Regions from separate parts of the Paenibacillus sp. AK002 genome, predicted to be linked through region 1. Evidence: a T-box and tRNA genes for the amino acid it is inferred to sense, from the RefSeq annotation. Region 1 holds a T-box; the other regions hold tRNA genes.
The links. The T-box of region 1 lies ahead of leuS (leucine--tRNA ligase). A T-box ahead of a tRNA ligase gene usually reads a tRNA of that ligase, here a tRNA-Leu.

Region 1 (5,624 bases):
CGGCGACGTGGAAGCGACGGAGAAGGTCATGCAAGCGGCCAAGCTGATCGGAGCCTCTTTCATTCGTGTGGGGATTCCGGGATATAACCGAACGCGCAATTACAACGAGCTGTACGACCAGGCGGTCCGTTACCTTCATGAGGTGCAGGATCTTGCTGCCGCTTACGGGGTTAAAGCCGTGGTGGAAACCCATCATCTTACGATCACTCCGAGCGCCGGACTGACGCACCGGCTCGTATCCCACTTCAATCCGCAGCATATCGGCGTGCTATATGATCCGGGCAACATGGTCCATGAAGGTTACGAGAACTACCGGATGGGCTTGGAGCTTCTCGGTCCCTACGTGGCTCATGTCCATGTGAAAAACGGGGGTTATCGAAAAACGCCTTCCGAGGATGGAAGCTCGGCATCCTGGTCCGGAGAATGGGTCTCGCTTGACCAAGGGGCCGTCCCATGGAAGCAGGTCATACAGGACTTGCAATCGGTCGGCTACGAAGGTTACTACGGAATCGAGGATTTTAGCGGGACGTTTGAATCCAGGGAGATGCTGCTTCGTTTTGCCGAGCAGATGAAAATGTGGGCAGACCATAAACAAAGCGTATAGGACACTTATGAAGGAGGCGATAGATATGGAACAGGTAAGAGTAGGGGTTATCGGACTGGGGATGGGTTTTTCGCATGCCAGATCGCTTGCAGCGGGGCGGATTTCGGGGGCGCGGCTTAGCGCCATATGCGACCTCAACGCGGCCAAGCAGGAAGAAGCGCGGGCTACGCTCCCATCGGACGTGAAAATTTGGAGTGACGCGGATGCTATGATCTCTTCGGGAGAGATCGATGCGGTGATTATTGCAACGCCCCATTATGCCCATCCTCAAGTGGCGATCGCGTGCCTGAATCAAGGACTCCACGTCCTGATTGAGAAGCCGGCGGGCGTGTATACGAAGCAGGTGCGGGAAATGAACCGCGCGGCCGAAGCCAGCGGCAAAGTGTTCTCGATCATGTACAATCAGCGCTGCAATCCGCTGTATAAAAAGCTTAGAGAGCTCATTGAGGCCGGCGAGCTCGGCGAAGTCCGGCGGATGAATTGGATCGTCACGAATTGGTACCGCTCACAGAGTTATTACGATTCGGGCGGATGGCGCGCTACCTGGGCGGGAGAAGGCGGAGGCGTCCTGATTAACCAATCTCCGCACCAGCTGGATCTGTGGCAGTGGACGACCGGCATGATGCCGAAGCGAATCCGCGCATTTTGTTCCTTCGGCAAGTACCGGAACATTGAAGTGGAAGACGACGTGACGGCTTATGCCGAATACGAGAACGGCGCCACGGCCGTCTTCATAACGACAACGGGGGAAGCGCCGGGCACGAACCGGTATGAAGTGACGGGAGACCGCGGTAAAATCGTCATCGAGGACGGCAAGCTTACCTTCTGGCGTCTTCGGGTGCCTGAACCGGAGTTCAATCAGCAGTATACCGGGGGCTTCGGCGAACCGGAATGCTGGAAATGCGAGGTGCCGATCTCGGGAGACAATCCTCAGCATAATGGCATCATCCAGAACTTTGCGGACGCCATTTTGCACGGAACGCCATTGATTGCGCCGGGCGAAGAGGGAATCCACGGATTGACCCTATCCAATGCCATGCACCTGTCCACTTGGACCGACAATTGGGTAGACCTGCCTTTGGATGAAGATCTGTATTACGAGATGCTGCAAGAACGGATAGCGAATTCGTCCACCAGGAAAACGGTCAAGGAGATCGGGCCGGTGGATATGAGCAAGACGTTTGGCGCTTATTAAATTACAATCGGGAGGCTCTTGGTATGGACCGCAGCAATGGAATGCTCTATGCGCCGGTGGGCAAGGCCCAGCCGGTGTGCAAGCCCGGAGAATTTATTTTTGCAGCCATGTCGCTGGAGCATGGCCATATATACGGCATGTGCAACGGCTTGATTGAGGCCGGGGCGACGCTGAAGTGGGTGTATGACCCAGACCCCGCCAAGGTTGCGGCTTTTTGCAAGGCATACCCGGGGGCAGCCGCGGCTTCCTCCGAGGCCCAGGTGCTGGAAGATGCCGAAGTTCATCTGGTGGCGGCTGCCGCCATTCCTTCGGAGAGGTGCGAGCTCGGCCTGAAGGTCATGTCGCACGGCAAGGATTATTTCACGGATAAAACGCCGTTCACCACGCTGGAGCAGGTGAACGCTGCACGCGCGAAAGCCGCGGAGACGGGCAAGAAATACATGGTCTATTACAGTGAACGGCTGCATGTGGAGAGTGCCGTCCATGCCGGGAAGCTGATTCAGGACGGGGCGATCGGGCGAGTGGTTCAAGTGATGGGAACAGGACCGCACCGTTTGAATGCGTCCTCCCGCCCGGACTGGTTTTTCCGTCATCAACAGTACGGGGGCATCCTGTGTGACATCGGCTCCCACCAGATCGAACAATTTTTGTTTTATGCGGGATGCCGCGATGCCAAGGTGATCAGCAGCAAGGTGGGCAATTATGCGAATCCGGAATACCCCGAGCTGGAGGATTTTGGAGATGCAACGCTGGTGGGAGACAATGGAGCCACCAATTATTTCCGCGTCGATTGGCTGACGCCCGGAGGACTTGGCACTTGGGGCGATGGCAGAACCTTTATTCTGGGAACGGAAGGATACATCGAGCTTCGCAAATACATCGATATCGCAAGGCATCCGCAGGGGGATCATCTGTACTTGGTTAACGGCGAAGGAGAGTTTCATATGGAACTTCAGGGGAAAGTGGGCTATCCGTTTTTCGGGGAGCTTATTCTGGACTGCCTGGAACGCACGGAACATGCCATGTCCCAGGAGCATGCCTTCAAGGCCGGAGAATTGTGCGTGATTGCCCAAAATGAAGCCGTGCGCATTCCGTAAAATCATTTATAATAGAGAAAACCCCGTTACGTTGAGGGTTGGGGGTTAGACAACTCCAAAATCGCTAAAGGGGCGATTCTCTAAAATGACCTCATCTGTCGATATGATGCCAGGCTTTGACCGCATGCAGCTTCAAGCGCCGTTCGATCTGACCTATTACAATGAACAGCCGCTGTCGGGAGGGCAGTTTCACTCGCATGCTTTTTATGAAATCTATTATTTCCATGAGGGACGCTGCACGTATTTGATAGGCGATTCCGTGTTTACCCTGAAACCGGGGGATCTGCTCCTGATGAACGGGCTTACGCTGCACTGTCCGAATGTTGAACCCGATTCCAGATATGTCAGGAGCATTCTGCATTTTGATCCGGCCTGGATCTGCAAGGGGCTTTCGGAGACGGCCAAATCGATATTGCTGGACCCCTTCGAAACGCTGCGGAATCACCGCATGACGCTGACGGGGGAGAACCGGGAAGAATTCGAAGGGATGCTGGCCGACATACACCGCCTGTCGTCCTCCACGGCCAGGTTTCGCCAGGAGCGGATGACCCTTCGAATCCAGGAGATGATGTACGTCATCGCCGATTGGTGTCAGGCCGCCGTGCAGGATCACGACGCGATCTCGGAGAAGGAGCGGCATGTCCAGCATGTCGTCTCGTTTGTCGAGGAAAATTATATGCTGGATCTGACGCTGGAGGGAATCGCCCGCGACATGCATATCACGAAGCACTACTTATCCTCCTTATTCAAGGAAGTGACCGGAACGACGGTGTTCAAATATGTGTATCACCGGCGGATCAACCAGGCAAAAATCATGCTTAGGCTCCACCCCCATCTGAGCATAACGGAGATCAGCCAGGCGTCCGGTTTCAAGCATTTGGCCCATTTCAGCCGGATGTTCAAGGCCATGGTCGGGACGACGCCGGAATATTACCGCAGAAGCGGAGAAGAGCTTTCGTTGACTTGACCGCGCTTTTTGGGTATAATAGCCACATTAAAACGGTAATATGAACGCGATGATGAGGATCAATCGTTCCAATTTCGATCATGCAGAGAGCCGGTGTCTGGTGAAAACCGGTTGACGATAGGGATGAACTCGCCTCGGAGCAATGGTGTTAACCCGGCCGTCGGAGGGCTGTATTCCGGCAGCATCGGCCGATGAAGCATCGTCGTCTTATCCGCGATAAGGATGCAAAGGGAGCGAAAGGCAAAGCATGCCTTTGGCTAACTAGGGTGGTACCACGGGAATCAAACCTCTCGTCCCTAGCGATCAACGCTATGGATGATGAGGTTTTTTTGTTTTTTTGGGCAATGGCGCAGGCCTTGCCTCTCGACTGTGAAGGAGGAGCAATGAAGTATGACGGACAATCAACCAACCGGCCACGGCTACCAGCCGCAGGCCATCGAACCGAAGTGGCAGCAATACTGGGATGAGAACAAAACCTTTAAAACGGAAGATGCCTCGTCCAAACCGAAATTTTACGCGCTGGATATGTTTCCGTACCCATCGGGCGCAGGCCTGCACGTAGGACACCCGGAGGGATACACGGCAACGGACATCGTGTCCCGCTACAAGCGGATGCGCGGATACAACGTTCTTCATCCGATGGGATGGGACGCCTTCGGCCTGCCGGCAGAGCAGTATGCGATGGACACGGGCAAACATCCTCGTGAGTTCACCGTGCAGAATATCGATACGTTCCGCCGCCAGATCAAATCCCTCGGGTTCTCGTATGACTGGGACCGCGAGATCAGCACCACCGATCCGGAATATTACAAATGGACGCAGTGGATCTTTATCCAGCTCTATAAACGCGGCTTGGCCTATGTGGCCGAGGTTCCGGTAAACTGGTGCGAAGCGCTCGGCACCGTGCTGGCGAACGAAGAGGTCATCGACGGCAAGAGCGAACGCGGAGGCCATCCGGTCGTACGCAAGCCGATGCGCCAATGGATCCTGCGCATTACCGAATATGCGGATCGCCTGCTGGAGGATCTGGACGAGCTGGACTGGAGCGAAAGCCTGAAGGATATGCAGCGCAACTGGATCGGCAAATCCACGGGCGCCGAGGTCCGTTTTGACATCGAAGGGTATGATGGTCATCTGGAGGTGTTCACCACTCGTCCGGATACGCTGTTCGGGGCAAGCTACTGCGTCCTGGCACCGGAGCATGACCTCGTGGACAAAATTGCGACAGCCGATCAGCGCGATGCGGTGAAGGCTTATCAGGATCAGGCAGCACGTAAAAGCGACCTGGAGCGGACGGATCTGGCCAAGGATAAAACCGGCGTATTCACGGGTGCGTATGCCATCAACCCGGTCAACGGCGCCAAGGTGCCGATCTGGATCGCGGATTACGTGCTTGCCGGCTACGGCACGGGGGCCATTATGGCGGTTCCGGGACATGACAGCCGGGACTGGGAGTTTGCGAAGCAATTCGGTCTTCCGATCATTGAAGTCGTTCAAGGCGGAAACGTCGAGGAGGAAGCATATACCGGCAGCGGCGCGCACGTAAATTCCGGCTTCCTGAACGGGCTGGATAATGAAGAGGCTATTCTGGCGATGAATGAATGGCTGGAGAAAGAGGGCAAGGGCAAGAAGAAGGTGACCTACCGTCTGCGCGACTGGCTGTTCAGCCGTCAACGCTATTGGGGCGAGCCGATTCCGATTCTGCATCTGGAAGACGGAACGATGAAAACCGTGCCGGAAGATCAGCTTCCATTGCTTCTG
Region 2 (5,624 bases), 3.0 Mb from region 1:
ATCGATTCGCTGGAAAGCATCATGATGCAGGTGAAGTTGACGGCAGGCGATGTTTCCTCCAGCCAACAGGTAATGAACGACACCACCGCCGTCACCGTTACTTCCGCACAGCGTGTCAGCAGCAACATTAGCGAGATGATCCGCAGCATGCGCAGCCAGCTGCAGGATATCGATGCCGTGAAGGACAGCGCGGAACGGATGCGGGAGACGCTCCGCCAGCTGGAACGCCAAGCGAATGAGCAGATTGATGTGGCGAAGAATGAAGTCGTCCGGATCGGAGACAAGATGTCTCATATTTCTGCGAAAGTCGAGGAAACAAATCAGACCATCCGCACGTTCATGGGAACCGTTCAGGAAGTTACAGGCGTCCTGCACGCGATCGAACAAATATCCTCCCAAACCCATTTGCTGGCCCTGAATGCTTCCATTGAAGCGGCACGGGTCGGAGAACACGGACAAGGTTTTGCCGTCGTTGCAACCGAAATCCGCAAGCTGTCCGAACTGACCAGACAGTCCACGGAAGAGGTCCACCGGATTATCGGCCATATCTATCAGGACGCCCAGCACGCCGTGCTATCGATGAAGGAAGGGACCCGGGTCGTGGAAGAAGGAAATCTGCTGGTTTCCGCGGCTTCCGAGCTGCTTGCCGCCGCAGCCGAAGACGATCTGCGCAAGCACCAGGCCGTAGATGAAGTGGTTCAGCTGATGGAGAAAATCGCTTCGGTCAGCAAGGAGAACCGAAAGATTTCCAAGGATGTGGAGAGCAAAGTGCAGGAGCTGTCGCAGGAAATCGAAAGCGTAAGGTACACCTCAGGCAATGTCGAAGCCATAGCGAAATCGATGCAGCAGCTGGTAGGTCAATTCAAACTCACCGAAGCCCGCATCCGATAAAACGGAGGAGCGCAGCATATAAACAGCCTTCCAAGCATGAAACTCGGAATCACCGGGACTCTTGCGCGGAAGGCCGTTCGTTTTATATTCAAACCCGGTCTCGGCTGATCTTAACGGTTGAACCTTCCACCGGTCTCGTCACTCGATTCCGGACCTGTTTCGGGTGCTCAAGGAAGATCTAATACGAGCGCAGCGGATCAGGCCGCCAGCTTGAGTGCTCCCTGACGAGATCGCTGATCCCGACGAACTCCACTTTTTTTTGCAGTTCCGGGATCGTGCCTTTCAGCGCCTCTGCCGTTCGGATTCCATATACGCCAACATGGCCGATTGCAATGCAGGAAGTTCTCTCTACCGCATGCTGCGCCGCGGTCTGCAGCTGCTTGCTCACATGCTGTACGGTATGAACGTCATCCAGGAAGATATCGTTGGCGATGGACGGCATTCCCATCGATGCTGCCAGTTTGCCGACCACGCTGTAGTAATTCGTTTTGCTGTCGACGAAAAACAGCCCTCTCTCCCTACAAACGTCGAGCACGATGGACATGACCCGTTCATCCCCGGTAACCTTGGAGCCCATGTGATTATTAATCCCAACGGCATAAGGAACCGAATCGATTGCCTCCTCCATGCGTTTACGAATTTCCTCATCGGTGAGCGAACTTAAGATAGCACCCGGTCCAAGCCAGGAAGACCGGCCCTGCTTAGGCTCCATGGGCATATGAATAATGACGTCATGCCCTTGCTGGTGCGCGGCCTCGGCATCTTTCTTGCTCGTCGGCAAAAACGGCATCACGGCTACCGTGATTTTGACAGGCAGATTGAGCATTTCCTCGGTCCCTTTCTGATCATTGCCAAAATCATCGATAATGACGGCCAGCTTATTCGGCTTCTTTTCCTGCGCGGATCTGCCGTGACCGGATTCTTCGTGCACGTTTCGGGTATCATGGTTGAACGAATCAGCAGCATTAACCACCCCCGCCCCGTACCCGATCTGTGCTCCGCTCAAGATCCCCCATACCAAACACAGCAAGATCATCGATTTTCTATATCTTTCCCGCATTGCTACGCCCCTTTCCACTCATCATCATGATAGCCTTACCTAACCGTATTGTTTGAGAAAAGCTATTCAAATATGTAATTACAGGCATAAATGATTGTATTCCGCATGGGGGCCGGCACAAGAAATTAAAACAAGACGCTTCCGGGTCGCTGGGAAAACGTCTTGTTCGTATTTTTTCAGTTGCGTCTCAGATTCGTTCGAAAGCCAAAAGGAGGTTTAATCAGGAATCCTCCGCTCCCGCAATCACCTGCAGCGCATTTCCGACGGATTGCAGAAGATTGCCGGCCACCGTAAGATCGTTGGCTTTCTTATTCGTTGCCGTGCCGCGCAGCTCCGCGGTAATTTCGGCCTGAGCCGCATTGGCGATCGATTGCATCGCGTTCCCTAGGATGGAGAGCCTTTGTCCTTCATCCTGCTGCTTCTTTCTTTTGGACAGCATTTTCGTTTGACCCAGAGCGGCGATATTCGTTCCCAATGCTTGCAGCCAAGCATAGGCGGCAAGCTGTTCTTGGAGACTCCATGACTTGGCTGGCAAGGCAATCCCTTCTTTCAACTATTCATATCAATATTTAATATAATACGCGAATGCTTCGTATTTGTTTAAGTCATTCATCCTGTCCCAGAGAATCCCAAAGCAAAAAAGCTCGCAAACTGCAAGAACAGTTTACGAGCTTTCTCATTAGATGCGGTCGAGAGGACTCGAACCTCCACGGGGGTAAGCCCACACGGACCTGAACCGTGCGCGTCTGCCAATTCCGCCACGACCGCATGTATGTTGTCCACCTTCGAGCCAAGCTCTTATCAGCGGCGACAAGATATATAATATCACGCTAAATAAATCGAGTCAACACTTTTTTTGAACTTGATTAAAAACCTTGTTTTCGGTTAAAATAAGAACATAAGTTCTCATTCAATATCCATTTTCTATATAAAGGCGGTGATGTTGATGGCCATACAGGCTGTTACAACGGAAGAACGGGCATTGATCAAGAGTTACCTGCTGCTGATGTTCATTCATAAGGTGTTTGAGCGGGATTGCCGTATCATACAGGAGAGCGGGGTTTTCAAAACCCCTCAGTTGTACGTAGAGGTTGTGGGAAACGGCGCCAAACGTGCCGCAGTGCTCCTTCGTGAGGTGAAGCAGGAATTCACCAAGCGGGCGATCAAGGTTTATGACATCGGGCAAAGCCAGGACGGGATTCAGGCACGATATGCCTGTCGGGGATACATTGGGTCGATGAACATTCTATGGCCATCCTTCCGTGAGGAGATGATGGATCGCATGCGAGCCTATCTCGGGCTCGTTCCGCCTGAGAGCGAGTCCACCGAGCAAGCCCAACCTCCTGCCGCTGCTTTACTTTCGCGCGCTAGCATCGCTGTGCCTTAAACGAAAGAATAACCGCCTCCCCGACTGAACAAGCGCTGCGGGGGAGACGGTTATTTTTATCATACACATCAATGAAGGTTATGCTGCACGCGGGTCAGTCCCTGCGAGAGAGCATGTCCCGCGCTGGCGGCAGACGCCACGGCTACGGCCTCCATGATCTGAGCATCCGAGGCTCCCTTGGCACGGGCCTCCTCCATATGGTAGAAGGTACACAGCTCATTGTTGGCAAACAATCCGATCCCCAGCGCGATCAGCTGCTTCGTTCTCGCATCCAGCTCGCCATCCTGAAAGCAAACGCCGGTGAACTGATGATACGCTTCTGCCATGTCCGGCATGCTCTGCTTCAAATTCTGAATTTCATTTTTGTATGCCGAGACCTTGTCATTGGACATTTCCATAACCAAAAGCACCTCTTCCCGAAAAAATAGTTCCGAGGTTAAGTTGTCCGACGAATTCGAGATCTATGCTTATTCTTCGACCGGGCTGACTCTTGGCTCTTTTTTGAGCTGGTAGCTGTAGCGCCGATCCAGTTTAACGACCCGCCGGTTTCTGCGGCGGATGATAACCTGCTCCGGGTCCCAGGCTACGACGAACCCTATAATATCATTGGTCTCCAGCCCATCCCGCACAACCCGGACCAGTTCGCCGGAGAGCCGCAGCTCATTGAGTCTTTCATCGCTGATCATCGCCATTCCTCCTTCATCACTTACTGTGCAAAAAAAGACCTAAATGAGATCATTTAGGTCTTTTGAATGCGTTGCGATATCGACAAACATCCCGATTAAGAGATGTTCTATATACCCATTAACGCTGAGCCGGCTCGATGCTGTCATTCTTCTCGTACCAATAATCCAGCACGGTGGAAGACATGACGCGCTTCTCGATATATTCGACCTGCTGAGGCGTAAACTGTTCCTTCCATTCGAAGGAAACCTCCTCGCACAATCCGGCAATCGTCAGCAGTTCTGACCAGGCAACATAGCGTTTGTACCAGAAGAACTGAGGATGTTCAATCATATAGGGATATAGATCATCAAACTCCGTATGTTTACAATCCAAAGCACGTTCAAAATGTACCTTCGCTTCATACAGCTTCTCAATCAAAAACGGCTCGGTTACAGGTTGTTTCCCCATGGTGCTGCCTCCTCTCTCTTGCCTACCTCTTTATTATAAGCGAAAATCACGGAGGCGAAAAGATTTAGTTGAGATTTTAGGCGGAAATCCCATTATCATTTACTTCAAATTACCATTTTTTCTCTTCGCTTAGACTAGGGTACAACCGTTCATGACCTAAGACCCAGCCCGTGACAAGCGATCGAAGACAAGCCTAAGGAGCCCCTTAGTTTTAGCTGAACGAAATCTTCCCATCCTCAAGCGACGATATGGTGACAAGCGATTCCACGTGAACATGCTGTTCCCGCAGCGTTCTCGCCCCGGCTTGGAAACTCTTTTCGATCACGACGCCAAGCCCGATTAATTCCGCCCCGGCCCGATCAATGATTTTGATCAGCCCTCTCGCGGCGTCTCCGTTTGCAATAATGTCATCGATGAAGAGCACTTTATCGCCCTCGCCGATAAACTGGCGCGACACCATGATATCCGTGACAATGCCTTTGGTGAAAGACGGCACACGCTCGCATAAGGCGTCTGGATCGGCGAGCAGCGTTTTTTTGCGCCGGGCGAATATCATGGGGACTCCCAATTCAAGCGCTGCGGCAAAGGCAACCGATATGCCGGAGGATTCCAGCGTAACGACCTTGGTCACGCCGCTCTCTTTAAATCTCGCCGCAAATTCCCGGCCCATGTCCATAATCAATGCCGGATCAACCTGATGCGTCAGCAGGGCATCCAGCTTCAGCACCTGATCCGACAACACGACGCCTTCTTTAACAATCCGCTCCTTTAACCAATCCATCCCAAAGACCTCCCATGATTCCTTTGTCGTAAAAGTAACATATTCCTCCCTGTACGGCAAGTACAAACGGATGCTCCGTCATTTAACTTGCTAGTTCCCGTCACAATTCCTGACATAGCTTTCCGCTGCTTGGCGCTATGCCTCCAAATCCCCTCCAGACGCAGGCCTTGGACAAGTTAAAGTCATGTCCCGGCTCAGCCAAGCATACCTTGTACTATGCAGAACGATTAACTTTCAAGGGGGGACGCGAGGCTTGCGTAATTTTATGCGTGTTTTACAGATCGCCTTTACATATATCGGAACCGTCGTTGGCGCGGGCTTTGCTACCGGCCGGGAAATCCTTCAATTCTTTACCCAGTACGGCCACTGGG
Region 3 (5,624 bases), 3.2 Mb from region 1:
GCCTGAACTATTTGAATCATTTGTTTGCGGCAGGCCGGCTGGGAGAGGTCATCCTGGTCGGAATCTCGACAACGAACCGGAATCGTGAATATACGCCTTGGCCGGCTGAGCCTTTGCTGGCGAGCAACCCTCCTTTCGGCGGGGAGGGGAGAGCTTATGTCGATGAGGTAGCGGATGTCATCAAAGCATACATAGACCATCAGTACCGAACGCTTCCAGCGCCTGAGCATACGGCCATCATCGGAGGTTCCTTTGGCGGATTGATCTCGATGTTCGCCGGATATTGGCGTCCCGGTACCTTCGGACGAATCGGCATGCTGTCGGCTTCGTTATGGTACGAGGGGGTGATGGACTACATCCGGCAGCAGGGAAAATGGCCGGCTGAGCAGCGGGTGTATATGTCCGTCGGGCAGCTTGAAGGGGCGTACAAGCAAAATGCGCAGAAAAACATGTTTGTGAACAACGTGGAGGCCCATCGGTTCTGGCTTGAGCAAGGGGTGAGCCCTGAGAGGCTGCAGCTGGCGGTAGATCCTGACGGAACCCATGATCCTATCTTTATGTCCAGAAGATTTCCGGATGCGCTGCGGTGGCTGTTCGTCGGGGAAGCAGAGGAGCAAGTTTCGGCGAAGGGGCGAGCTCAACATGAGGATCCGGATATTCAGGAAAAGCACGAATTGCATAATGACCAAGATAAACAAGATAACCAAGTAAAGACCCCATTGTTTTCCGTACCGGGAACCCTGACCTGGTCCATGCAGTCCGACGAGACGGGCCGCGAATACCGCATTTTCATCGCCGAGCCGATGGGACCGCCTCCTGAGGGAGGTTATCCCGTGTTATATTCATTGGATGCCAATGCCACCTTCGGCACGCTGGCCGAAGCCATCCGCCTGCAATCCCGTACGCCGCGGGGCATTCCCTCGGCGCTCATCGTCGGCATCGGCTTTGACAGCGACAGCCCCATCGTGAGCAGCGAGCGCTTCTATAACTTTACGGAATATGCCGATCCCGCTGAACTGCCTGTCCGGCCAAACGGCATGAATTGGCCGGAGACGGGCGGCGTGGAGGCGTTTCTTACCTTCATCGAGCAGCAGCTGAAGCCGGCCGTGGAGCGGCGGTATGCGGTGAACCGTTCGAAGCAGGCGCTGTTCGGACACTCGCTCGGTGGATTTTTTACCTTATATACCTTATTCACCAGACCGGATGCCTTTTCGCGGTATATTGCGGCATGTCCCTCGGTGTGGTGGAAGAACTACGCGCTGTACAAGCGATGGGAAGAGGGGGAGGCTTGTTTAAGGCAGAGCGGGGAGCGCAAGTCGCTCCGCTTGTACGTGGGGGCCGAGGAGAAGCCGTCCATGGTGAAGGACGCAAGGGAGCTCTATGCGTTTCTCAAAGGGCATGAAGAGGTGCTGGAGACGACGTTCGACGAAATTGAGGGTGAGGGGCATGTTTCGGTACTGCCGACCCTCATAAGCCCCCTGCTTCGTTTTGTAAACGCGTAATCAACCAAAGAATGACTCAATCATAAATAAGCAGCTTCGAATCCAGTGATCATCGGGATATCGAAGCTGCTTATTCTGTGTTGTATGCAGACGGGACGTTAATCGGGCAATTCCGGATCATCGAGGATGGAAGAATATTTCGGGTATAATCTGCGAATGCAATCCGGACAAATATCATGGGTAAACTCAATGGGGAGACGGCTCTCCAAATAGCTCTCCACAGGCTCCCATTCATCCGCATGGCGAACATATTTGCATACGGCACAGATTGGGATATGTCCTGGAAGAGGGAAGCTGTGAGCCAGCGCTTGTTCCAGCAGCAGTTCCTTGTGCTTGAACTTTGTAATATCCGTGAATGATATCATGGCTCCGTGGACGCGGCTGTCCTTGTTCATCATCAGCGGCAGCACCTCGCACAGAACCCAGTTCTGCCGTTCATTCCATTCCACGGCATATTCAAAAGAATAATCAGGCAGCTTACCCAGTATAACTTCCCTTACGGAGGGTATATCCAGCTCATGGGAAAAATGATCGAATACAGAACCAAGATGCTGGGAAGTCATATCAAAAAAAGATGCCCCATGCCACCTGAAGTCAGGCGGGACACCGTATCTTTCGGCCATGGTAATGAGCGGATCGTTGATTTTGTCTATGATGCCATCCGGAGTAATGACCATCAGCCCCTTATTCAAGGAGTGAACCGCATTATTCCAGGATGTGGTCATGGTATCGTAGGGCAAATTACTCGCTCCTCGTATGGAAATAGACTCATGAGTAAAAGATACGACGATCCATGAGTACTATGGTATAATTTAGGCAATATATATTGATTATACACGTAATTAAGTCATTGTGCAAGAGAAAAATACGTACATAAGATATTTTCTTTCAAAGAGAAATAGGAAGGCGGTTGTTTGATGCAGTCTATTTACCAACGAATCGAACATCTCATAGAAAGCCGGGGTATGACCAAGAAGGCGTTTTGTGAAACCCTCGGGATCAGCACAGGAAATTTTGGTGACTGGAAGAGGGGAAAAACAACGCCGAGCACGAATAAATTGATTGAGATCGCAGCATTTTTTTCCGTCAGCCTAGATTGGCTCATTATTGGCAAGGGCAGTCCAACCAACCGTGTCAAGGAAGCCCGCGGGGAGTATGAAGTGGATCCGGAATCATTGGATCCTGCCTTAATGTCCGGTCTGGCTGAGCATGAGAAGGAGTTTATCCGCGAATACATCGAGTTTTCGGCCTATCGGAAGGATAAGCGGGGCGATAAGAGCTAGCTGATGCAAACGGCCAATTCTAAAGCCCAGATTTTGGCGCTTTACTTTTACCTAAAGGGGCAGTATAATAGGGAATGTTCGCTGCAGAACATCCCTTATACATGCGGTAGTGGTGGAATGGCAGACACGCTATCTTGAGGGGGTAGTGGGTGTATACCCGTGGAGGTTCGAGTCCTCTCTACCGCATACTTCATAAAGAAGTCGTTTATCAAATGGAAATCCCATTGATAAACGGCTTTTTTGTTATGTCCATCGCGTGCCGTGAAAATGCTGCAACTATGGCGAATTGCCGTGTTTATCGTTTCAATTTGCGCTGAAAGTATAAAGAGTACATGTAGAGACCATAATAGGGCATGAAGGAGATGAACGAGCATGAAACCATTATACACAGCAGATGTCAAAGTCATTGGAGGGCGGGAAGGCTCCGTAGAATCTACCGATGGCGTTCTCAACCACAAATTAAGCATGCCGAAGGAGCTCGGAGGTCCGGGTGGAGACGGAACCAATCCGGAGCAGCTGTTCGCGGCCGGTTATGGGGCCTGCTATGAAAGCGCCCTGGCCAACATCGCCCGCAAGGAGGGCGTCGAGCTGAAGGATGTCGTGATCCACTCCCAGGTGTCGATCGGAAAAGACGAAGGCGCTGACGGCTTTAAGCTGGCAGTGAAGCTGAAGATCGAAATGCCGGGCATCGAACGAAGCCAGGCGGAGGATCTCGCGAAGAAAGCGCACGCGTTTTGCCCGTATTCCAAAGCAACCCGGGGCAACATCGACGTGGAGTTAAGCGTAAGCTGACGATGGAGGATTCGGATGGCTCTCTAAAATGGGGGTCATCCTTTTTTGTCGGCTAAAGACGCTCAATATGAAACTTTTTACATGATACGCCGTACTTCAGTTAAAGCTATGCATTGAAAGGGGCGCTTGGAATGCGAATAGAACAAATGATAGAGGAACGGTTTGTATGCAGCAAATGCGGAGGGAACCACTGCGAGACGAAAGAGGTCTCGATGTCGGGGGCAGGCTTGAGCAAAATGTTTGATATTCAGCACAATCATTTCCTATTTGTTTCCTGTACGAACTGCGGATATGTGGAAGTCTTCAACCCGGATATATTGGAAGGTAAAAAGAGGGGGCAGTTGGGCTCGATCCTGGATGTGTTCTTCGGTTGACATCACCCCTAAAATTCTTTAATATGACTAAGTACCAGAAAGTACAAACCAGTCATAAGGAATTTAAATAAAATAAACGGGTGATGAACATGCCATACAGACCGCAGATTGCAAATGTGACCACAGCTGGAAGCAATGAAAAGGAAGGGCTTTACGAATTCATTATCCACACGGCTGACGGAACGGATATTCGCGTATTCTATAACCGCTTCCCGGAATGGAAACTGACTGCGCTTAGCCGACTTGGGAAAGTACCTTGCCCGGTTTGTCGTAAGGATTTCATATGCAAATGCATGGAGAAATTCTCGAACGAATTCGACCAGCAGATGAGAGACGGCGAGTGGCTGAACAAAGCTGCTGAGTAATAAACCAATAAGCGTACTTGATCAAGCGTAGGAGAGGGCTCCTGCGTTTTTTCTTTTTTTATGGTGTGAAGGGAGCGAAGAAAATATGAAGGATCGTGCAACCGAAAATCATGAGGAATATGCAATTGTGCTGATTGATGGCGTGTGCCATTTGTGCCAGGGGCTGACTCAATTCATTATCAAGCGAGATCCCGCGGGTGTTTTCCGGTTCGCTTCGCTGCAATCCGATATCGGTCAGGAGCTGTTGAGGCAGGGAGGGCTCGATGGAGATTCGCCGGAGACGATGGTGCTGATTGAACAGGGGAGATATTACACCAGATCGACGGGAGCTCTTCGGATTGCGCGGCGTCTTCGTTTTCCTTGGCCGCTGTCGTATGTCCTGATCCTGATTCCCCCTTTCTTACGGAACCTGGTGTACCGCTGGGTGGCGAAGAACCGTTACCGGTGGTTCGGGCAATCCAGTGAATGCATGGTTCCGACGCCGGACATTCGGCGCCGGTTTTTATCCTGATTCCGCCTGTTTTAATGATGATGCTCTGCCGTGCCTTCTTGGAATGTCGGAGTTCCCGCCTCCAGGTAGGCAAGCTCGGCCTCGGACAGTTTGCCGACGGCGAACGGTTTCTGGGGAATGATGATGGAGCCGTTGTTGCCGCTGTGCAGCTTGATGAAATACAGCCCCTCTTTATCGAAGGTTTTGGTCACCGTATACACGCCATCGCCCACCTCGACCGCATCCGTCATGGGATCCCGTAGGGAACCGTCATGGCTCCACAGCTCGTAGTGGACAAAATCCGCACCGGGCACTCTTTTGCCGTCTTGGGTAAGAATAATCTCGATGGTCTCCGGCTGTTGGACGGATAATGCATCCGGAATGTTCACCTCGGCCATCAACGGGATTTCTTTTTCATACCGGTCGGCTGCCTCGGGACTGGCCGAACAAGCGCTCAGCAGCAGAACCGATAGCAGTACGGTTATAATAATACGGCCTTTTACGATCATGAAACCGCCACCCCTTATTTATGATTGAGTCCTAAGCGAATCAGGCGTTCAGGAAAGCCTTGATCGCCGGTATCTTCCGCACAATGACAGAATCGATGATCCACACGATGATGAGAGACAAGCCCACAAGCGGGAACAGAATCCCCAATGCGATAAGCAGCAGCAGGAACAGCCTCATGCTCTTGGCGCCTGCCTCGGGCGCTTTCGGAGCCCCCAGTCCGTGATCCGGTTTTCGTTTCCACCACAAGTACAAACCGCTTACCGCAATGAGAATGATGCCTTGGCATATCAGCAAACTGAAAATCTGGT
Region 4 (5,624 bases), 220 kb from region 1:
TGCCGCGAACAACAGCGTCGGCGTGCTGGCCGCTCCGAATAACCATTCCGATATGGCGAATACAATCATGCCGGAGATGATGATTTTTTTGCGGCCCATGATATCGGACAATCTCCCCGCAAGCGGAGAGAATAGCAGCTGCGTTAATGAAAAGGCGGCAACGAGCATGCCCACCGTGCTTCCGCTGATATGCAGCTCCGTCATATAGGTAGGCATAATGGGGATGACAAGCCCGATGCCGGTGAAAACTAAAAATATATTGAACATGAGGAGCAGAATGGCTCCATTGTTTCGCAATAGTAATGACATGATGATTCCTCCAAAGATAAACAACGATTTAATGATGGTGTACGGTTTTCTTTCTATACTGAACGTTCGGTTTATAATAGAGCATAAAAAAGAGAACGTGTCATTTACGATTTCTTTTCGATGCCGTGCAGGAATACTTGAATGGCCGTATGATAAAGGGCAAGCGGATTTTTTACCTTCGTAATGCGGGACATCTGGCTTAAGCCCACGATGAGGCTTTCAAAAATGAGGGAGAGCTGCTCCACGTTATGATTCTCAAACTCCCCTTGATCAATCCCTTGCTGCAGCAACTTCTGATTGAATTCCAGGTGGCTTCGGATAATCCGGACGATTCGCTGCTCTACTTCCTCGGACACGTCTCCATTGTTGTTCATGAATTCGTCCAGAGCTTTGGAGAAGGGGTGGTTCAGATCATCAAACACCAGTTGGTCGGCAATTCCGTACAATTTATCAACGGTTGTGGTGTATTGCTGCTCCTTACTGCTCCATTTCTGTTCCCACTCGAGGTCCCATTCCTCGATCAAATACAGAAACAGCCCTTCCTTGCTTTTAAAGTGATAATAGATATTCCCTTTGCTGCTGCCGGTGGCTTCGACGATTTCCTCGATCGACGTTGATTTGTATCCCTTCTGCATAAATAGCGCCTTGGCGGCTTCGGCAATGCGTCGCTTGGTATCTTCGGTTTGTTGTTGTTTTTTGTTCACGCATGCACCCCCTTATCCCCTAGGCTATCGTCAAAATTGTATATACTGAACGTTCGTTCTGTATCTTAACAAATGGGTTTAAAATATTCAAGTGAAAATTCTATCCGGCGCTCCGGGATCGAAGCCTGCCTAAAAAAATAACCGTTACCTCCAAAAGGCAGCGGTCATTGTCTTACATGCGAACGGCTTATTAATGGTTGACTTCGATGAACTTGCGTGATTTCTCATGGTAGGACATCAGCTCGGATACGGTAACAAATGAATAACCCCTTTTTTGCAGCTCCGGCAAAATCATCTTCAGGGCTTCAACCGTCTGCGTACTGCTGGGTACAAAATCGTGCATAAGTACGATGTCGCCGTTCCGGGCGTTATCCAGTACCTTTCGGACGATGCGGTTGACGCCGGGCTTTCGCCAGTCGAGGGTATCCTGGTGCCATGACCACAATACGGTCAGCATGCCCAAATCCTTGCTCGTCCTCACAATGGCTTCATTATAGCTGCCCCCGGGCGGGCGGAACAGTACGGTCTTCATGCCGGTGGCTTGATAGATCGCATCCTGCGTTTGATTCAGTTCACTTGATAACTTCGTGACGTTAATATTGTGAAAGGGCGGATGCGTATAGGAGTGGTTGCCGATTTCATGTCCTTCCTGCAGCTCCCGTGCGACGATGTCGGGATGTTTCTCCACCCGGCTGCCTACAACGAAGAAGGTGGCTTTAGCGTCATACCGCTTTAACAGATCCAGAATTTGAACGGTATTATGCTCGTCCGGGCCGTCGTCAAAAGTGAGGGCGATCACCTTGTTCTGCGTGGGCACTTCCCACACGATCTCGCCGCGCTCCTCATAATAATCTCTGCCTTTGGAGGCGGAAGGCGCGTGCTCCGCATGCACATGGCCGGGATAACCAAGAATCAGCGCAAGGGCAAGCAATGAGAAGGCTGAGCATGTTCGTTTTTTCATGTCGATGGGTTTCCTTTTCTTCTGTTGTTCTAGTCTCCGCATGTAAGCACGCGAGCTTCATTTAGGATGCACGGTAACCGAGAAATTATTCTATAGGAAGCTCCAGCTGGGAAAGCACGCGCGCCGATTGCGAAGGAGCCCCTTGATTTGCTGTCAGTACCTACAAGCAGAGCGATGGCGCTAGTTCATCGAGATGAATGCTTGGCCCGGGGTGATGCGAAAAATTATGAGTTTCATATATTGACATCATATGGTTGTACATGGTATTATCGATTTTGTCGCTAAGACGAAATGTGCACACCTAGATTTCGGGATGATCTCGCAAAATATTGCGAATTCCACGCGTACCTTCGGGCTTTTCAAGTGAACGTGAACGACGCTAGGAACATGCGCGGATACAATATGCCGGGGTGGCGGAATTGGCAGACGCACAGGACTTAAAATCCTGCGGTAGGTGACTACCGTACGGGTTCGACCCCCGTCCTCGGCATTATAACGGCGTCTGGTATGATGCAAAATAAGTCGGCCCCTGTATGGGTGCCGGCTTATTTTTTAAATCGACGCAAATTCATCAGCGGGCGTTGTTCCTGCAGACCTAAGCGGAAGATGCCGCGTCCCGATTAAAGTGATCGCATTTCTTTTATGATTCCATGCTGACCTGCGTGAGGAGAAGGGAGAGGAGACATGCGGATGTTTAACAATGATTGGGACCTTATCCTGCAGGGAGAAGTGGATAAGCCTTATTTTCAAGCTTTGTTGGAACGGGTGGAAGAAGAGTACCGGCGCAGTACGGTGTATCCTCCTAAGGAAGATATATTTCGGGCTCTGCAGCAAACATCGTACCAATCGACGAAGGTCGTTATTTTGGGGCAAGACCCTTATCACGGTCGCCGGCAGGCGCAGGGACTGAGTTTCTCCGTCTCGCCCGGGGTTGCGATTCCTCCGTCTTTACGCAATATACATAAGGAGCTTTCATCGGACTGGGGATTTCGGCCCCGAATCATGGATCCTTGCAATCATGGGCGGACCAGGGAGTTCTGCTGCTCAATGCTGTGCTGACGGTTCGCGAGGGCGAGCCGAACTCGCATAAAGGCATCGGGTGGGAGACCTTCACCGATAAGGTCATCTCGAAACTGAATGAACGTGAAAGGCCCATGGTGTTTATATTATGGGGCAGTTATGCACAGAAGAAAGGTTCCTTCATAGACCGAAGCCGTCACAAGGTGCTTGAGTCCAGTCATCCGAGCCCGTTTGCAGCGCACAAAGGATTCTTCGGCAGCCGTCCATTTTCAGCATCGAATGCTTTTTTAATGCAAGAGGGTATGGATCCGGTGAAGTGGGACATCCCGAACACGCCGGACGATGGAGATGAATAATCCGCGAGAGGTGACCTTCATGAAGCATTGGATTGGTCGTCATGTTGTCATTCAGCGTCTAGACGGGGCGAAAAGCACGGTTGAAGGTGTGCTGAAAGGGTGGGATCCCGTTCAGGAAAAAGTGGTTCTAGGCCCGGGCGAGCTTATCATTCCGTTTCGAGCCATTCATAGAATTATGCCGAGGAACTCCTATCCGGCCCTGAACTCCATCGGTTATATCGTGAGTCATACCATTCAATTCGATAATGCCGTTTATTTTGGATCCTGCGTCATGGTATGGAGGGGCAACCAGCTGGTGTCTTCCCAGGCCATCCTGACATCTCACGATGAGGATACCGTCACACTGTCGAATGGCACGATATTGCGTAAGGACGAGCATGATTTCGTGGTTCGGTCCCTGCGCGGCAATGCGTGATTCTTTTAAAATAAAGGATGTCCCACTAGCCATCGCAAAGTTGGCGGGGACATCCTTTTTGCTGTGAGGCGCCATCATGCGTCCTCTACTTTTTCGGCGAGGAACAGCTCGTAAATTCGCACCGCGATAATTTTGATGATCATGTAGGCCGGAATGGCCAGCAGGATGCCGAGCAGTCCGAAGAAGTCGCCGCCTACAAGAATGAGGACAACCGTAGTCAGTGGGTGAATATCCAGCTGTTTCCCGTAGATGACGGGCGTCAGGATATTATCTTGAATCTGCTGGGCGATGACAATGACCACGACGGACCATATCGCGATGGAGGGCGATTCGATAAATCCGATGATGACGACTGGAATGGTCGCCAGCAGCGCACCGATGTACGGAATGAAATTCAAGAAGAAGGAAATCACCGTCAAGAGCAGGGAATAGGGCAGTCCGATAATCAAAAATCCGATATAGATCATGACGCTAAGTATAAGATTCAGGATCACTTTGCCGATAATAAAATTGCTGAGTGCCGTATCGATCTCGCCCAGCACCTCCTGGCCGTCGCGGCGGTATCGTCTGGGCAGGACGCTGAGCAGTCTTGGCGGGAGCTTGCTGCCTTCCTTCAGCATGTAGTACAAAATGATCGGAATCGTAGCGATAATGACAACGACGCCGGATACAACGGAAATCAGATTATTGATGGAATTGCTGATCCAGGTGATGATGCGGTTCATGTATTCCGTCAGGGAGGTCGACAATTCGGATTCCGTTGGTATATAGCGGGACCAGAATTGATTTTGTTGAAGCTGGTCGATCTGCTCCTCCACGCCCTCAACCAGGAAGGGGGCGTTGCTGATGAAGTTTTCGATCTGTTCACGGAGCGTCGGCCATACGACGATGCCAAAGATCGCGCAGAGACCGGCAAACACGAAATACAGCATCAGGACGCCGATGGATCGTTTGATTTTGCGTCGCTCCAGGTAGTCCACGATCGGCCTGAGCAGATAATAGAAGAAGCCGGCCATGGCCACCGGAACGATCAGCATGTTGAACATGGAGACGATGGGGCGAAACAAAAAGCTGATTTCGGCTCCGAGGTAGATGATTAAGAGCAGCGCGATTATGCCAAAGCATGTCCTGAAATATTTGCTCTGCATCATGGGCAATCCCTCCATAACAACGAGTAGGTAAAATACACGGGTACCATGTAACATTTGTATTTAACCAATTTAGAGGGATTTGAAATCACCAGTTTATGTTATTAGTTTCGTATGGTGACCCTGGTATGGATGGGCACGAGGGAAGCGAGCTCCACCACGTCCTCGTTATACATCCGAATGCAGCCATGGGAAACGGAGCGTCCGATGGATGAAGGGTCATTCGTGCCATGGATGCCGTAGTGGGGTTTGGACAAACCTAACCAGTAAGCCCCGAAAGGACCGCCGGGATTCGGTTGTTTGTTGACAATGGTGTAATTGCCGGGCGGCGATTGCGTAGCCATTTTGCCGATGGCGACCGGGAACGTGCGTACCACGATGTTGCCGTCGAGCAGGTGCAGCTGAAAGTCGGACAAATCGACAATAATGCGGTATTGAGGCATGATCATCCATCTCCTTCAAGATTCATGCTATGAAACAGGGGGGAGATCGGCCCCAAAATGGTCTAAAATAGGCAAATTACACCTTCATGACTTGGTAGAAATTTCATCCGTTGAGGACGGTCGGCCGATGTTATATTTAATATGTTAAGCAGTTACAACGTTTACACCAGGAAGGGGAAGCCGATGTCTCCCGCAAGGCTATATCTAAAATATATTAAAAATAATATGTTTACCAAGATGCTGCTGTTAATCGCCCTGATTGCAGTAG

Region 2: it has a tRNA-Leu gene. The T-box ahead of leuS (leucine--tRNA ligase) is inferred to sense a tRNA for this amino acid. The anticodon was not compared.
Region 3: it has a tRNA-Leu gene. The T-box ahead of leuS (leucine--tRNA ligase) is inferred to sense a tRNA for this amino acid. The anticodon was not compared.
Region 4: it has a tRNA-Leu gene. The T-box ahead of leuS (leucine--tRNA ligase) is inferred to sense a tRNA for this amino acid. The anticodon was not compared.

The regions. Positions count from the first base shown of each region.
Region 1 covers NZ_CP096377.1:1,985,904-1,991,527, forward strand. Annotated here, with positions in the region: gene M1D70_RS08505 (sugar phosphate isomerase/epimerase family protein) at 1-604, shown strand, start outside; gene M1D70_RS08510 (Gfo/Idh/MocA family protein) at 630-1,799, shown strand; gene M1D70_RS08515 (Gfo/Idh/MocA family protein) at 1,823-2,896, shown strand; gene M1D70_RS08520 (AraC family transcriptional regulator) at 2,982-3,863, shown strand; T-box leader at 3,904-4,164, shown strand; gene leuS (leucine--tRNA ligase) at 4,254-5,624, shown strand, end outside.
Region 2 covers NZ_CP096377.1:5,001,197-5,006,820, forward strand. Annotated here, with positions in the region: gene M1D70_RS22330 (methyl-accepting chemotaxis protein) at 1-891, shown strand, start outside; gene M1D70_RS22335 (divergent polysaccharide deacetylase family protein) at 1,070-1,951, opposite strand; gene M1D70_RS22340 (DUF6944 family repetitive protein) at 2,172-2,486, opposite strand; tRNA gene M1D70_RS22345 (tRNA-Leu) at 2,636-2,719, opposite strand; gene M1D70_RS22350 (hypothetical protein) at 2,898-3,338, shown strand; gene M1D70_RS22355 (carboxymuconolactone decarboxylase family protein) at 3,407-3,736, opposite strand; gene M1D70_RS22360 (hypothetical protein) at 3,806-4,024, opposite strand; gene M1D70_RS22365 (hypothetical protein) at 4,143-4,472, opposite strand; gene M1D70_RS22370 (xanthine phosphoribosyltransferase) at 4,684-5,253, opposite strand; gene M1D70_RS22375 (YkvI family membrane protein) at 5,507-5,624, shown strand, end outside.
Region 3 covers NZ_CP096377.1:5,757,673-5,763,296, reverse strand. Annotated here, with positions in the region: gene M1D70_RS25720 (alpha/beta hydrolase) at 1-1,502, shown strand, start outside; gene M1D70_RS25715 (PAS domain-containing protein) at 1,601-2,242, opposite strand; gene M1D70_RS25710 (helix-turn-helix domain-containing protein) at 2,420-2,785, shown strand; tRNA gene M1D70_RS25705 (tRNA-Leu) at 2,889-2,971, shown strand; gene M1D70_RS25700 (organic hydroperoxide resistance protein) at 3,158-3,577, shown strand; gene M1D70_RS25695 (zinc ribbon domain-containing protein) at 3,709-3,951, shown strand; gene M1D70_RS25690 (hypothetical protein) at 4,041-4,316, shown strand; gene M1D70_RS25685 (thiol-disulfide oxidoreductase DCC family protein) at 4,402-4,827, shown strand; gene M1D70_RS25680 (FixH family protein) at 4,839-5,315, opposite strand; gene M1D70_RS25675 (PepSY-associated TM helix domain-containing protein) at 5,356-5,624, opposite strand, start outside.
Region 4 covers NZ_CP096377.1:2,201,426-2,207,049, forward strand. Annotated here, with positions in the region: gene M1D70_RS09600 (MFS transporter) at 1-309, opposite strand, end outside; gene M1D70_RS09605 (TetR/AcrR family transcriptional regulator) at 414-1,013, opposite strand; gene M1D70_RS09610 (polysaccharide deacetylase family protein) at 1,204-1,974, opposite strand; tRNA gene M1D70_RS09615 (tRNA-Leu) at 2,379-2,464, shown strand; partial or broken gene M1D70_RS09620 (uracil-DNA glycosylase) at 2,665-3,350, shown strand; gene M1D70_RS09625 (hypothetical protein) at 3,343-3,765, shown strand; gene M1D70_RS09630 (AI-2E family transporter) at 3,840-4,916, opposite strand; gene M1D70_RS09635 (L,D-transpeptidase) at 5,018-5,356, opposite strand; gene M1D70_RS09640 (sensor histidine kinase) at 5,540-5,624, shown strand, end outside.